2 regions of the Ureibacillus sp. GCM10028918 genome follow, and region 2 is predicted to be linked to the other one. Evidence: riboswitches for the same ligand, from Rfam matches in the RefSeq annotation. Region 2 holds a riboswitch; the other holds the start of a gene.
The links. A riboswitch is a leader RNA that binds a small molecule or an ion and turns the genes downstream of it on or off. The one in region 2 is predicted to bind cobalamin.

Region 1 (7,954 bases), on a different contig from region 2:
ATTCGGTTGGGGATGATTACCAATGGGAAAGGGCAGTTCCAGATGAATAATATCCGCGCATTAGGGATTGAGCAATATTTCGAAGCAATCCTCATTTCTGAATGGGAAGGCATGAAAAAACCAAACCCAGAAATTTTCCGAAAAGCATTAAGGCATTTGGATTTGGCCCCAAATGAGAGTTTATATGTAGGGGATCATCCTGAAAATGATATTAAGGCTGCTAAGAATGTAGGAATGGTTGGCGTGTGGAAAAATGATTTCCAATGGAAACAAGTTGAGGCTGATTTTATGATAGAAGATTTAAATGAGTTGCTATTAATCATTCAAGAAATAAACAGATGATAGAAAACTAAATTTGCATTTTAAAATGGAGGTAGCAAAAATGCCAATTCGAAACTCGGCAAAGGCAATTATTATTCAAGATGAAAACATTTTAGCCATTAAAAAAGAAGATAAAGATGGCTACTATTATATTTTACCTGGCGGCGGTCAGGAACATGGAGAAAATCTTCATCAAACTTTAAAGAGAGAGTGTATTGAGGAGATTAATGCTGAAGTAGAAATAGGCATTCTACTATTCATACGAGAATACATTGGGAAAAATCATGAGCATTTTGAGTTTGATTCAGAAGTGCATCAAACGGAATATATGTTTTTATGTAAGGTGATAGAAGAAAGCCGGGACATCGGCAATGGGATCATCCCTGACGAAGGGCAAATTGGGGTTGAATGGTTGCCGTTGTCTGAGTTATTAAGCTTTAGACTATACCCTCAAACAATGCGAGAGTACATCATTGATTATATCGAAGGTAAGGATTTACCGGTCTATTTAGGAGATATTAATTAATTCAAAGCCAAGGAGAAAATCAGTGAAAAAGATTGCAATTATTGGCTCTGGTGGTTCAGGAAAATCCACATTAGCCAGAGAGCTAGGCAAAATCTTAAAGATTGAAGTCTATCATTTGGATGCACTATTTTGGAAACCTGGATGGGTAGGCACGTCAAGAGAAGAACAGAAAATGGTTCAAAGTGATTTAGTGGAAAATGAAAGTTGGATCTTTGATGGGAATTATGGCGGAACAATGGACATTCGCTTGAACAAAGCAGATACAATCATTTTTCTAGATATTCCAAGAACGATTTGTGCGTATCGAGTATTCAAACGGAGAATTCAATACAGAAAAAAGACTCGGCCGGACATGGGAGAAGGTTGCGAAGAGAGGCTCGATCTTGAATTTCTAAAATGGGTGTGGAAATATCCAAGAACAAAAAAGCCAGCCATAGTGAAAAAATTGGAATTGCTCCCTCGTGAAAAAGAAATAATTACTTTAACTTCCCTAAAAGAGGTAGATCACTTTTTAAATAAAATAAAAGTCATATTGAATTAAGCTCCTAATGTGAAATCCCTGGTTTTGATAACCAGGGATTTTTATATCCTATTTTCCCCACATAAAAACTCGCCCTGTTAAATTGGAGCTACTTTAAGGAACTGATTTATTTCTTGGTAAAGAATCTCGATTCCCTTCCTCAATTCCATTTCCGAACTATATGCAAAGGAAAGGCGGATATGCCGGGAATCATTCGGTGCATAAATATAACCGGGATTTATAAGCACTTTTTTCTTAAGTAACCTCCTAAATAATTCGGTTGTTACAATCGGTTCGTGGAATTTTAACCATATATAAAATCCTCCTTTGGGAGATTCCCAAGAAGCCATGTTGCAAAAATATAGGTTTAATAAGTTATCCATGAGCTCGGCACGCATTTTCAGTTCCGCTTTTAAGTGTTCGATATGTTTTTCATATCTGCCTGTCCGTAACCAGTATTCGACGATTTGCTGTGAAATCGCACTGGAGCCGTAATCCATTTGCATTTTAATATCTGCTAAACGTTTAATGATAGGTGTGGAGGCAATTACCCAACCAATCCGCAAGCCCGGACTTAACGTTTTTGATACGCTGCCAATATATAGAACCTGGCCTGATCTATCGAAGGATTTAATAGCCGGAGTTGGTTCATCAAAAAGTAATTCAAAATAAACATCATCTTCAATCATTGGTAATTGTACTGCTTCACTCAAAGCATATAAACTTTTTTTCGCTTCTAAAGTCATACTGCTGCCGGTTGGATTATGAAGTGTAGGAATTGTATACAAAATGGCTTGTCTCTTTTTGCGAATTCGTTCGATTGTCTCAGCGGTAAGTTGATTGTCTTCCAGGGAATATAGATTCATTCCAAAAGATTGAAAAGTATGAATGGAATTTAAATAAGAAAAATGGTTTTGAAAAATAAATGAGCCTGTTTCCAGTAGTCCAAGTGCAATCAATTGAAGTGCTTGAAGCCCTCCGGAGACAATGCAAATATTTTCAGGCGACGTTTCGACTCCCCGCTTTCTAACATATTGGCATATGGCTTGACGCAAACTGAAATTTCCTTGAGGAGATGAATAGCCAATTGCTTTTCCGTCCAATTGTACCTCGCTAAGTGATCTTTGAAGTTCAGCTGTTGGTAATAATGAGGGGCTAAGTTCACCTGTGCCTAATCGAATGACGGTGTCGTCTTGCTCAAATTCATTAATCAATTGAATCGTTTGATAGTTTGCTTTATGGATGCTTGATTCGATATAGTGCTGCCAATTTGTTTGTTTCTGTTTCACAAGCACATTCCAGGAATCATTCGATACATACGTAGCTGAGCCCGTTTTGGAAGATAACAGGCCATTCGCCTTCAGTTCATCAATTGCTTCTTGAAGTGTACTGCGGTTTACGCCAAGAGATAGTGCAAGCTTACGTTGTGGAGGCAATTTCGTTCCAAGAGGCCACTCACCATTTTGTATTTGTTCTGTCATCCATTGAACAATTTGTTTCGATAAGCTCGTGGTTAGGGAACGATTCGGTTGCCAGTTCATATGTTATCTCCTTTAGATTGGATGGGAATAAAACCGTCCAATTGGACCTTTTTTCTATTTATATCACATGTATGATAGAGAGGAAAGGAGTTTGAAAGATGGAACCTTTACTTCATGGTATACTACTCGCGTTTGGACTTATCTTGCCTTTAGGTGTTCAAAATATATTTGTTTTTACTCAAGGCGTTACACAACCAAGGTTAGCTAAAGCTTTACCGGCAGCAATTACTGCTGCGATTTGTGATACGGTTTTGATTGTACTTGCTATTCTGGGACTATCTTTGATTGTGCTGCAATTTGAATGGCTTCGAATCGTTTTATTAGCAGGAGGAATTCTGTTTCTAATCTATATGGGGAAAGTGATCTGGACATCGCCAGCCGCAAATGTCGAAGGGGAAACTTCCTTGCAGGTGAGAAAGCAAATTGTTTTTGCTCTTTCTGTATCATTGCTGAACCCCCATGCATTACTAGATACAATTGGCGTCATTGGAACAAGTGCCATGAAATATAGCGGGGAAGAACAAGTCATGTTTACAGTTGCTTGTATAGTGGTCTCCTGGATCTGGTTTTTTGGTTTGGCGATTATAGGAGCAAATTTAAAGAAGATACATATACCAACAGGAATCTTTATTTTATTTAATAAATGTTCGGCCATTTTTATATGGGGAACGGCATTGTATTTATTTATCACTATTTTTTAGTATGTCTAATGAGCCCTTTCAAACAGGGGATATTAGCTAAGTGAATGAGGCTGTTCATTCAAATTAGGCATTTACACCAATACATTCGTCTAGAACACTTCTTCCTGGGTGCATATATTGTACTGAGTTCGAAATTGAGGAGGTGTTTTGGAATGGGTAAAAATGTAGGCGGTGAGTACGAATACAGCAGTGGTGGAAATAGCTCTTGGTTCGCTTTATTAGTAGTACTATTCATTCTTCTAATTATTGTTGGTGCATACTACTTTAATGGTGGATATGACTACTAATTAATTAAAAAAGTATAAAAATTAGCCCTCCGAATTCTTCGGAGGGCTTTACAAATATATCACTTTAAAGTTTCCGTGATCTGGGACGACAGAAGGGAAGCCAGATTGTAAATAGTCCTTAAATAAAAAAGGAACTGTTTGTATTGTTTCACTAAGGATTTTCCTATTTTTTAGTAAAGGAAAGTCATACCCTGTTAACCGATAGCTATTCAATACAACACGATAGTAGTGTTCATTTTCCAAAGACTCACCCTTGAAAATCATATTCTTTACACGATGACCAACCGGCTCCCTTATATCAATTAGATAGGAAATCCCACCCCAAAAATCGTACTGATATGGCATAGGTGTGTGAGGATAAACATTTGTGCTAAAATCAATCTCTCCATTCTGATTCATCGCTAATACGGCTGCACTTTGCTCTATTAGCTGTTTAATTTCAATTCCTGCTAATAAAATAACCCTTAATTTATGTTCTCGTGGTGCGTTTATAAATAAATCGCGATTTGTAATCCTGCCGTTCAATCCGCCAGTCTCCATATACAAAAGATCGCAAACAGAGATTTGAGCATCTGTCGCTTTGAGTTGCATGTCATGTATTAGCTGTATAAAGGGATGGCTCGAAAGTCGTGAAGTTAATAACCCGTTATAAGAATAATCTCTTTGGATGTATGTAAGCTCCTGATCTAGCCAGTTCTCTACTTCATTTGGATAAGAGCAAGAGAGTTGATCTTCCTCCAGTTGGTGAAAGATTGCATAACTATGCCCTTGTTCAAAATCTATTTGTACCTCGAAAAATCCAATTCCATGAGAAGCTGGTTGAATAATAATTGTATCTTGAATTTTTTCATTGATATATAAATGCTGGTGACCTGTAATGAGTAAATCAATTCCGGTAATGGCTTCTAAAATTTCGTTTGCTTGATTTTCACCGACTCGTTCCTGATATACCGTACCTGTTAATGGATCTTCGGTAAAGCCGCCATGGTAGGAAACAATAAGATAATCCGGATTCTCATTTGTCACTACATAATCCACCCAATATTGTAAAGCTTTCAGGGCATCCTCAAAGTTAAGGTCCTTCACATATCCGTACTCGTCCCAAACGGGGGTAAAGTGGGTGGTTACACCTACTACGACAAACTTTTTGCCACGAATATTCTTTATAAAGTAAGGTTTAGCAAATTCGCCAATATTACAGCTAATCCAAGGGAAATAACACTCAGAACCCAAATTTTGAATAGCTGATAGATTATGATGAAATTCATGATTACCGAAAACTGCCACATCATAGATTTCATTTGCAAGTTTAATCATTGGATGTAAATTTTTATCGATATGCTTGTAATAAAAAGTAGCGGGGCTACCATCAAGAAAATCTCCGTTATCAATCACTAAATCTGGATTTAATGCTTTCATTTGATTGACCAAAGGCTTAAAACGATCCAGTCGTCCGTGTAAATCGCTTGTAATTAGTATGGAAGTCATTGCTTCACCTCTTTTTGCTTGCAATTTTTTAATAGCATATATTTAGTATGGTAAACGAAAATAGACTTATTTACACCATGTTAGAATATATGCTACACTTAATTTCGTAAATTAAATCTATATATTGTGTTTGTTTTGATTGGGTACTACTATATGTAGTTTAAAAGGGAAGTTCGGTGAGAATCCAACGCTGTCCCCGCAACTGTAATGCTAACGATGATTCGATGCCACTGTGTGTATATCACGGGAAGGGAATCAGAGGACGAAGCTAAGCCAGGAGACCTGCCTAGTAAAACAGAACAATCATTTCTTCGGGGATTGAGAGATGGGGACGTTACCTATTTTCTATACATTTGGGCGTTTCCATTTTAAGGCGATCTCTTTTCGAAGGGGTGGCTTTTTATTTTTGCCATAGGGCTGAAAAATGTATTTTTCTTCTGCTGTTTACACGATGTACAAAGTGGTATTGAAGTAGAGAAAAAATTTAATAGAGGAGAGGATTAGATGAAACTATATACAAAAACCATTTGTCCAAAATGCATGTGGGTAAAATCAGAATTACAGAGAGCAGGTCTTGAAGTAGAAGTGGTCAATATTGATGAAAATGAGCAGGCGAAGCAAACCATCATAGATGCAGGCTTCTTTACTGTACCTGTTTTAGAATTTGATGGCCAGTTGATTGGAGATGTTCAAGAGATTGTTTCTCATATTGAACTGGTTGCAGGGTGATTGCTTATGCTAGCAGAACCGGAAACGTCCGTTATGTTGTTTCCAAAATACAGGGTGAAGCAATTGAGATTGAGGAAGGATTACAGTTGGACAAGCCCTTTCTATTAATTACATATACAGACGGGCTTGGGGATATTCCAGTGAGGGTTGCTCATTTTTTGGAACAAAATGGAACCCTTTGTAAAGGTGTAGTTGTCAGTGGAAATAGCAACTTTGGCCATCACGTATTTGGTGGTGCAGGGGAAAAAATTGCATCACGCTACCAAGTCCCTCTAGTACGCAAATTAGATTTGCGCGGATACAGAGGAGATTATGAAGTCATTCAACAGTTTTATGAAGAGAGGGTCATTGGATGAAAACATTTTTGAAACTAAATAATGATGTGCTGAATCGATATAACACGACAGGACAGCTTGAACTAGAAAAGGATCGAGAAGCGACACGGCGCTACTTTTTAGAATATGTAAACGTTCGCTTACGATACTTTATTGATATTGAAGAAAAGATTCGTTATTTAGTAGAGGAAGGGTATTACGAAAAAGAATTTATTGAACAGTATGACTTAGAATTTATTAAACATTTATATAAAAAAGCATACGATTACAACTTCCGATTCCCCTCTTTTATGAGTGCAAGCAAATTTTACGACAGTTATGCGATGAAGAGCCGTGATGGTGAAGAGATTCTTGAAAAATACGAAGATCGAATTGTGATTATTGCTTTGTATTTAGCACAAGGGAATACAGATTTAGCAGAACGGGCTGTGGAAGCCATGATGGAAGCTTACCAACCTGCTACACCAACAGCTTTAAATAGTGGAAAGAAAGCTCGTGGGGAGCTGGTAAGCTGTTTTAAACTATCAATGGACGATTCGATGAATAGCATTGCTGAAAACATCGGGTATTGTTTGGAGTTATCTCGTCTCGGTGGCGGTGTGGGTGTAAACTTAACTGACTTGCGTCCACTTGGAGATCCCATTAAAGGAATTTTAAATCGTGCGAGTGGTGTTATCCCGGTTGCTAAATTGTTGGAGAATTCTTTCAGTTATTCGAATCAACTTGGACAACGCAACGGTTCAGGGGTTGTCTATTTAAATATATTCCACGCGGATATTGAGAATTTTATCTCGTCCAAAAAACCGAATGCTGACGATAAAATCCGCCTGGCAACATTATCAACAGGCATCATCCTTCCGAGCATTTTCTTTGAGCTCATGAAACGAGATAAAGACATTGTGCTCTTTAGTCCATATGATATTTACAAAGAATATGGTAAACGAATGTCCGAAATTTCAATTTCAGAGATGTATTATGAATTGCTGGATAACCCAAAAATACGCAAAATCAAACGGCTTAATGCAAGGAAGCTTTATACAGAAGTGAAAAAAGCCCAGTTTGAATCTGGTTACCCATTTGAAATCTTTGATGATAATGTAAATGAAGTGCATCCACTAAAAAATATTGGTCGCGTAGCAATGTCGAATTTGTGCACGGAAATTTTACAGCTTCAGCAAAAGAGTATTATCACAGACCAAGATGAACCAAATGAGTATGGCTTAGATGTATCCTGTAATCTCGGCTCAATAGATATGCATGAAGCAAGTAAAGTAGCTGATTTTGGTAAATTAGTGGATACAGCAATGCGTCTTTTAACCAATGTATCTCAAATGACGCATATTAAAAACGTTCCATCTGTTGCGAAAGCAAATAAATTGATGCACTCAGTAGGACTTGGCGTTATGAATTTGCATGGCCACTTAGTGACACAAGGAATCCTGTATGGTTCGAAGGAATCCATTGACTTTATCGATGGATTTATGGAGGCGCTTAACTATTACTCTC
Region 2 (7,954 bases):
AAACAAACTAAAAGAAAACGGTCATGTGTTTGAAGAAGAGGGAGCAACTTGGTTCCGTTCAACTACATTCGGTGACGATAAAGACCGTGTATTAATTAAATCAGAGGGTTCATTCACTTATTTAACGCCGGACATTGCATACCATGAAGATAAAATTCAACGCGGCTTTGAAAAGCTAATCAATATCTGGGGTGCCGACCACCACGGCTATATTCCACGTATGAAGGCAGCAATTCAAGCACTTGGATACGACCGAGATAAATTAGAAGTAGAAGTTATCCAAATGGTGCAGCTTTATAAAAACGGTGAAAAATACAAAATGAGTAAACGTACCGGGAATGCTGTTACGATGCGTGATTTAGTTGAAGAAGTGGGCTTGGATGCAGTACGTTACTACTTTGTAAAAACTGCTTGTGATTCACATATGGACTTCGACTTAGACTTGGCAGTATCACAATCAAATGAAAACCCTGTTTACTATGCACAATATGCTCATGCACGTATTTGCTCAATTATCCGTTCTGCAGATGAGCAAGGATTCAAGACTTCATTAGATCATCTAGATTTATTAACGGCAGAAAAAGAAGAGGACGTACTGAAAAAAGTAGGTGCATTCCCTCAAGTAGTAGCAGAGGCGGCAAAACACCGTACACCACACCGTGTTGCCAACTACATTCAAGACTTGGCAGCTGCATTCCACAGCTTCTACAACGCTGAAAAAGTGCTTAACCCTGATAACAAAGAGTTAACTGAAGCACGTCTGGCATTAATCAACGCCGTTCGTGTGACACTAGCAAACGCATTACGTTTAATCGGAGTAGCAGCTCCTGAAAAAATGTAATAATATGTGATTTCAATTAAACCAGTCCCTTAGAAAATAGGGGGCTGGTTTTTTCTTGAGAGTATTTAAAGAGGGGGCTAAACAGTGAGTTAGTAAGAGTAACGCGTAGCTTTTCAATTCTTAGGTTGATGAATGCCGCTCCATTAAATCTAGTACGTTTCTATACGCACAAATGTGGATATATAGAAACTGACTATCTTTCAACCTATTTCCGAGGGACCTAGTTTCATAGGAAAAGGTATGATAAGGTTTGCATAGACTGCTAAAGGAGATGAACCTTATGAATAAAAAGTATACTGCGTACTTAGCTACCATTGCTGCAGCGGCAGTCATATCGGTTCCGGCAGCCGATGCAAAATCATTGGATTTTTCGGATTTATCGCCAACAAACTCGCATTTTGAAGCCATTCAAGCATTATATAATCGAGGGGTGCTCAATGGTTTTCCTGATGGGACTTTTAAACCGAATCAATTATTAACAAGAGAACAAGCAGCAATTATATTAACAAAAGCTTTAAACATTGATGCTTCCTCTTATACAAAACAGATTTTTGCCGACGTGGATTCAACTTCACCATCTTTTAAGGAAATTAATGCTTTATATGAACGAGGAGTAATTAGAGGTTATCAGGATCATACCTTTAAACCGGGAAAATCATTAACAAGAGCCGAAATGGCAATCATCCTTGTAAATGCGTTTGAAATCCGGCTTCCTTCTACTATCACATATCCTTTTAAAGATGTTAGTTCATCGTCCGGGTTCCGTCATTATATACAAGCGTTATATAATGCTCGCGTTACAACAGGAACAAGCACGACAACATTTTCGCCCAATGAACCCGTGAAAAGAGCTGAAATGGCCTCTTTTGTTGTACGAGCCGAATCGTATGACCAAGCACCGGATGTTGAAAATGGTTTCGCCCAACAAGTTGTAGAATATACGAATAAAGAAAGGGCGAAATACGGATTGCAACCATTGGAAATCTATCAACCAATAATGAATTCAGCGCAAATTAAATCGGATGATATGTCCAAAAATAATTATTTTAGTCACAATAGTCCTACCTATGGCACGCCATTTGAATTAATGACATCTCTTGGTATTTCATACAGAGCTGCCGGTGAAAATATTGCGAAGGGGCAACGGACAGCACAGGAAGTTGTAGAAGCCTGGATGAATTCCGAGGGCCATCGAGCCAATATATTAAACTCCAACTTTACTCATATCGGGGTAGGATACGCGCAGAACGGGAATTATTGGACGCAACAATTTATTCGTCCATAGGCTAAGATTTCTATATTTATATTTCATTGAAGAGAGCTATTATTGCTCTCTTTTTTTTGAACGCTCGCATGTATCGAGCTGCTTGTATTCGAGTTCGATGTTTTCACATGAACACATAGATATTATGAAGAAATTGGTTTGCTTCGTCCCCGTATAGATGGTATTAAAAAAGTAATGCGCCATAATATAGTTGGTTTAATAGAAAATTGGTAAATAACGGAATCGTTCATGCTAAAGTTTTATACATCCTTTTCCAAAAATAAAGTATAATAGAAAGAAAGAAATTCAAAAGTAGTAAAGGTCTTTTTGCAAGATTTGCAAAAAGAGTAAAAGGGAAGTTGGTGCAAATCCAACGCTGTCCCGCAACTGTAAATGGGAGTGGCCCTAAAATCCACTGTTGCAAGAGACTTGTAATGGGAAGGAAGGGAACACAATGACCATAAGCCAGGAGACCTGCCTTTATGAAAAAGAGATTCAAACCTTACGAGGATAAGGGGAGTACAAAACGTGTAATTTTTTTCAATTACTAAACCGTCTCCCTTTATGTCTAGGGAGACTTTTTATTTTGCTTCATAATGTGGCTGAATGATGCAAAAAATATACTTGGTAACACATAGGTGAAACAATGAACTACAAAATGGATACAACTTCTACTAAAAAATATAATAATGTAAAGAATAGTCTTGAGGTAACTTTGTGAAAAAAAGAATGCTGTTTGCTTATAGTTCATCGATCGTTATTTTATTGGCAAGCATTTGGCTCGGCGTTTCAATTGGTTCAGCAGATATCCCACTTTCAACCTTATGGGATAAGGAAACGAATCCAAGTGCTTACAGTATATTATGGGGCATTCGAATGCCCCGTGTAGTTTTGGCAGGTCTTGTTGGGGCTTCACTGGCAATTGCTGGGGCTGCGTTTCAGGGATTGCTTAAAAACCCTTTAGCTGATCCATATACACTTGGTATTTCTTCTGGTGCCTCTGTTGGAGCCGTTGCGACGATTTTCTTTGGTCTTTCGATACCTATCATAGGCGTATACACTCTGCCGTTGATTGGTATGGTGGGGGCATTCATTACGATGATTCTTGTATTATCCTTTGCAAGAATAATCGATCGCTCCATGAAAATGGAAACACTTATTTTGACAGGTGTTATTTTTAGTTCCTTTTTAGGGTCTTGTATTTCGTTAATGATTGCACTTACTGGACAACAGTTGCGTGAAATTACAAGTTGGCTTCTTGGGAGTGTATCCATGCGAGGATGGCCATATGTCCAAATGATTTTGCCGTTTGTCGTGATTGGAGTCATCCTTTTATGGCTCAATCGCCGCGAATTAAATGCCATGATGTATGGTGATGAACGGGCACAAGCTTTAGGAGTAAACGTAAAAAAGCGAAAGTATGCAATTCTTGCTGGAGGTTCGATGCTTACTGGAGCGGCAGTGGCGGTTTCGGGTACTATTGGGTTTGTTGGATTAGTTGTCCCACATATGACGCGCATGCTTTGGGGAACGGATCACCGCCATTTATTGACGTTATCATTCTTAAATGGTGCGAGTCTTTTGATACTTTGTGATCTCGTTTCAAGGACAATCATCACGCCCTCAGAATTACCGATTGGTGTCATTACATCCTTTATCGGGGCACCTGTCTTTTCGTATATCTTCTTTAAACAGCGAAGAAGTAGGGGGTGAAAATATGCTAAAGGTTCACAATATTTCAGGTGGTTATGGTGCAACACCAATCCTATCAGATATTTCATTTGAAGTGGAGAAAGGCAGGATGGTTGGGATATTAGGGCCGAACGGATGCGGAAAATCCACATTACTAAAGGTAATCAGTGGCATCATGAGTCCCACTTTTGGAACCGTCATTATAGATGGCGTGGATATAAATGATTATTCAACCCGCGAGTTAGCTAGAAAAATGACCATACTCCCGCAATTACATGCAACAGCGTTTTCAAGTACTGTTCGTGACACTGTATCGATTGGACGGTATCCACATCAATCGGGCTTTTTCTCAAGTTGGAGAGCTGAAGATGAACGTGCAGTAAAAAAAGCTATGCAGTTGACGGATATTGAAAAATATGAAAACCATTATTTGGAGTTTTTATCAGGTGGCGAACAGCAAAGAGTTTTCATCGCACAAGCTTTGGCACAGGCCTCAAGTTTACTGTTGCTTGATGAACCGACCAATCATCTCGATATTGCACATCAAAAGCAAATTTTAGATATGATACAGAGAGAAGTCACTGAAAATAAACTAACCGTAGTTTCCGTTTTCCACGATATTAACTTGGCGTCACTCTATTGTGATGAAATACTTTTAATGGAAAATGGAAAAGTGAAAGCTTTCGGTGCTCCACATGAGGTATTACTCGAAGAGCAAATTAAGGATGTTTATAATACCCGGATTTCGATACAAGCACATCCAGAGCAACCAAAGCCACAAATGACCATTTTACCGGAATTGCAGAATCAGTCTGAAGAGAAAGTGGTAAAATTGGATCAAATAAAAATTAAACAGGAATATGTTGAATTTAAATCCCATTATCCTTTAAGAGTGCTATCTTCAGCGGTACATAACGCAGGGATGGGATGGTATGCGAACTTCATGAACCGGACAGTACAACCCGATTATGATATTGAACATGTTAAAGAAGAATATCTCCAGTACTTAGTCAGTAAAGGCTTTTCACCAACAAATACGGTCGGCATGATGACTGCTGTTGATACGAAAAAGGCTGTTATAAAGAAATATGAGATGCCCTTTGGCGAAGTATTCGTTGTAGTAACGGCGGGGGTCGGGAATGCAATCGATGTTTCCCAAAGCTATAAACGCAACAACTTCTTTCAAGTAGGAACGATTAATACATGGGTAATCATTAATGGCAAATTATCCGATGAAGCCTTTGTGCAAGCAATGATGACAGCAACAGAAAGCAAGTCGAAGGCATTGCACCATGAAGAGGTGTATGATTATATTTCGAACACACTTGCGACCGGTACGCCAACAGATAGTCTACTCATTGCTGCAACGCAACAAGGGGAGTTCATGCAATACGGTGGTCCCATTACAGAGGTAGGTCAAGTAATTGGGAGAGGTGTTTTTGAGGCGACCGTAGAAGCAATTCAAATTTATCGAAAAGGGGACAGATAATATGAAACTTTACACAAAAACAGGGGATAAAGGCAAAACAAGCTTAATGGGTGGGCGCGTTAGTAAGGATGATTTGCGAGTAGAGGCATACGGCACAATTGATGAACTAAATTCTTTTATCGGCAAGGCTGTAACCGAATTAGATCCAGCAGTGTTCAAGGATCTACTAGAAGACCTTGAAACTATTCAGCATGAGCTATTCGATTGCGGTGGCGATTTAGCGAATGTCATGAAGGAAAGAAAATATACATTGCAAGAATCGTCTATTGACGCATTGGAAAAAAGAATCGATTCCCTGTCAGATGAAGCCCCGCCATTAAAGAGATTTATATTGCCGGGTGGTACGCCTGCAGCTGCAACGCTTCATATTGCTCGGACTGTAACACGGAGAGCTGAACGACGGACTGTTACATTAATGAACGAAGTTGAAGATGTTCCAGCCATTGTACAAAAATATTTAAATCGCTTATCTGATTATTTCTTCGCTGCCGCTCGTGTCATAAACTTCCGTTCGAACGTTAAGGATATCGAGTACATTCGTGGCGGGGATGTATTTAAATAAAAATGAGAAAACAATCCTAAGAAACAGGATTGTTTTTTTATTACCTAATAATCTTTTTTCCGATTGAATGAGCGATCAATAATACAGGAACCAGCAACAAAATAAATGGCAAGCAAATAAAAATTAACTTCCAAGTAATGATGTCATATTTTAGTAATGTCCCATACAAAAGTAGACTGTATGGAATGAGCAGGATTACTGAAGTAAAGGAACCGGGAGTATAGGTTCTCAAAAAAATAGATTGACCGATGTGCATAAAAGCGTGAAGGAAAAAGGTTAATGTTACTACAGCAAAAAATGCGATACTTCCAAAAGGTTTTTCATGTAAATATTGATTTGCCATGATTGTTGAACTACTTACAAATAAGAAAATAATCAGGACAGCGACAGAAAATTGCGCAGTTGACATAGAAAGCTGATTGATAATGCCAGCTGCAACTTTTTTCGGTAATTTTTTATAAAGCAGGGAAGAATTTTTTTGAATCCATTTTTCTGCGAAGATAATCTCCTCAAAATCATGAAACATAAAGATAATAGGAAAAAGCCAAATTAACGTTTGTACCTCAAACCAGCCACCCATATTTACACTCCTAATTATAAAATTAAACAGTTGTATTTCCATTTCGTATTGTTTGTTTTACTTATATGAAGAGAGGATGCGCATTGTAGCGAAAAAATACATTATTAACAAACTATCAACATTTTATTAGAAATATTCAAACAATACGTTGACTGAATGCTCATTCATATTTACAATAGACATAAAACCGAGGGTTCTTGAATTTACTAATATTATAGAATATTTTAAGACTTCTCAAAAATCATTTCAAACAAAGGGGAAAATAAGGCAAAAGGGGGAGAAGAAATGAATGGATTGCTTATAGCGAATTGGGTGTTATTTGGAGCAGTTGTCTTATACGCATTAGGATTATTCTTTTATTTAGTGAAAACACGTTATGAATTTATTCAACTTGGCAGAAAAGAAGAGTTTGAGTTAAAGCTGAAAGAACGTCTTGGAGATTTAGCAGAAAAAGTTTTTGGACAATCCAAGCTATTAAAAGATAAAAAGATGGGCTTAGTACATGTCGCCTTTTTCTACGGATTTTTGTTAGTTCAATTAGGGGCGATAGATTTAATTTGGAAGGGACTAGCCCCGGATTCACATTTGCCGCTTGGTGGATTATATCCTGTATTTACTTTCTTCCAGGAAATTGTCGTATTAGTTATATTAGTAGCTGTGGCGGTCGCGTTTTACCGCCGTTATATGGAAAAGCTTGTTCGACTTAAACGAGGTTTTAAAAATGGTTTAGTCTATTTGTTTTTAGGTGTTTTAATGTTTGCTACTTTAATAGGCAACGGAATGGCGCTTATATGGCATGGACATGCTTTCACGCTAGCTGAACCAGTTGCATCGAGTATTGCTTGGGCTTTCCAATGGATGTCGCCAACAGCAGCAGCGGTCGTATTTTTTGTCATGTGGTGGGCACATTTGGCAGCATTGTTAGCATTCCTTGTTTATATTCCACAAGGAAAGCACTTCCACTTAATAACGGGTACGATCAATGCCGTTGTAAACAGGCAAGATCGTATTGGAACACTTCGTCCCATCGACTTTGCTGCATTAGAAGAAGCTGAGGATGAAGCCGATATGCCAGCTCTTGGTGTCGGTAAAATTACTGACTTCACTCAAAAGCAAATGCTCGATTTATATGCTTGTGTGGAATGTGGGCGCTGTACGAATATGTGTCCAGCAACAGGAACAGGGAAAATGCTTTCTCCTATGGACTTGATCGTTAAGCTGCGAGACCACTTAACATTTACAGGGGCGGTCACTACAAAGCAGAAGCCTTGGGTACCTGCTTTTGCATTTAGTAATACACAGGGCAATCAACTAGCGATGGCGGCTGGGGCAGAAGGTGCTGTTATTGAAGATATCTATAGTCCTTCGTTAATCGGGGATGTCATCACAGAAGAAGAGATCTGGGCATGTACAACTTGCCGTAATTGTGAAGACCAATGTCCAGTAATGAATGAGCATGTTGACAAAATTATAGACCTGCGTCGCTATTTAACAATGACTGAAGGGAAAGTTAATTCCGACGCACA

Region 1: another riboswitch for cobalamin. It lies ahead of ACFQU5_RS08775 (glutaredoxin family protein); the one in region 2 lies ahead of ACFQU5_RS07670 (FecCD family ABC transporter permease).

What each region holds. Positions count from the first base shown of each region.
Region 1 covers NZ_JBHTFK010000006.1:149,177-157,130, reverse strand. The annotation lists gene ACFQU5_RS08810 (HAD family hydrolase) at 1-342, shown strand, start outside; gene ACFQU5_RS08805 (NUDIX domain-containing protein) at 383-847, shown strand; gene ACFQU5_RS08800 (DNA topology modulation protein) at 870-1,388, shown strand; gene ACFQU5_RS08795 (aminotransferase-like domain-containing protein) at 1,466-2,908, opposite strand; gene ACFQU5_RS08790 (LysE/ArgO family amino acid transporter) at 3,007-3,609, shown strand; gene ACFQU5_RS08785 (YjcZ family sporulation protein) at 3,762-3,896, shown strand; gene ACFQU5_RS08780 (bifunctional metallophosphatase/5'-nucleotidase) at 3,945-5,384, opposite strand; cobalamin riboswitch at 5,509-5,688, shown strand; gene ACFQU5_RS08775 (glutaredoxin family protein) at 5,889-6,113, shown strand; gene nrdI (class Ib ribonucleoside-diphosphate reductase assembly flavoprotein NrdI) at 6,110-6,469, shown strand; gene nrdE (class 1b ribonucleoside-diphosphate reductase subunit alpha) at 6,466-7,954, shown strand, end outside.
Region 2 covers NZ_JBHTFK010000005.1:949,542-957,495, reverse strand. The annotation lists gene argS (arginine--tRNA ligase) at 1-841, shown strand, start outside; partial or broken gene ACFQU5_RS07680 (S-layer homology domain-containing protein) at 1,113-1,508, shown strand; gene ACFQU5_RS07675 (CAP domain-containing protein) at 1,515-2,126, shown strand; cobalamin riboswitch at 2,408-2,601, shown strand; gene ACFQU5_RS07670 (FecCD family ABC transporter permease) at 2,835-3,818, shown strand; gene ACFQU5_RS07665 (adenosylcobinamide amidohydrolase) at 3,823-5,286, shown strand; gene ACFQU5_RS07660 (cob(I)yrinic acid a,c-diamide adenosyltransferase) at 5,288-5,848, shown strand; gene ACFQU5_RS07655 (HXXEE domain-containing protein) at 5,889-6,428, opposite strand; gene ACFQU5_RS07650 ((Fe-S)-binding protein) at 6,714-7,954, shown strand, end outside.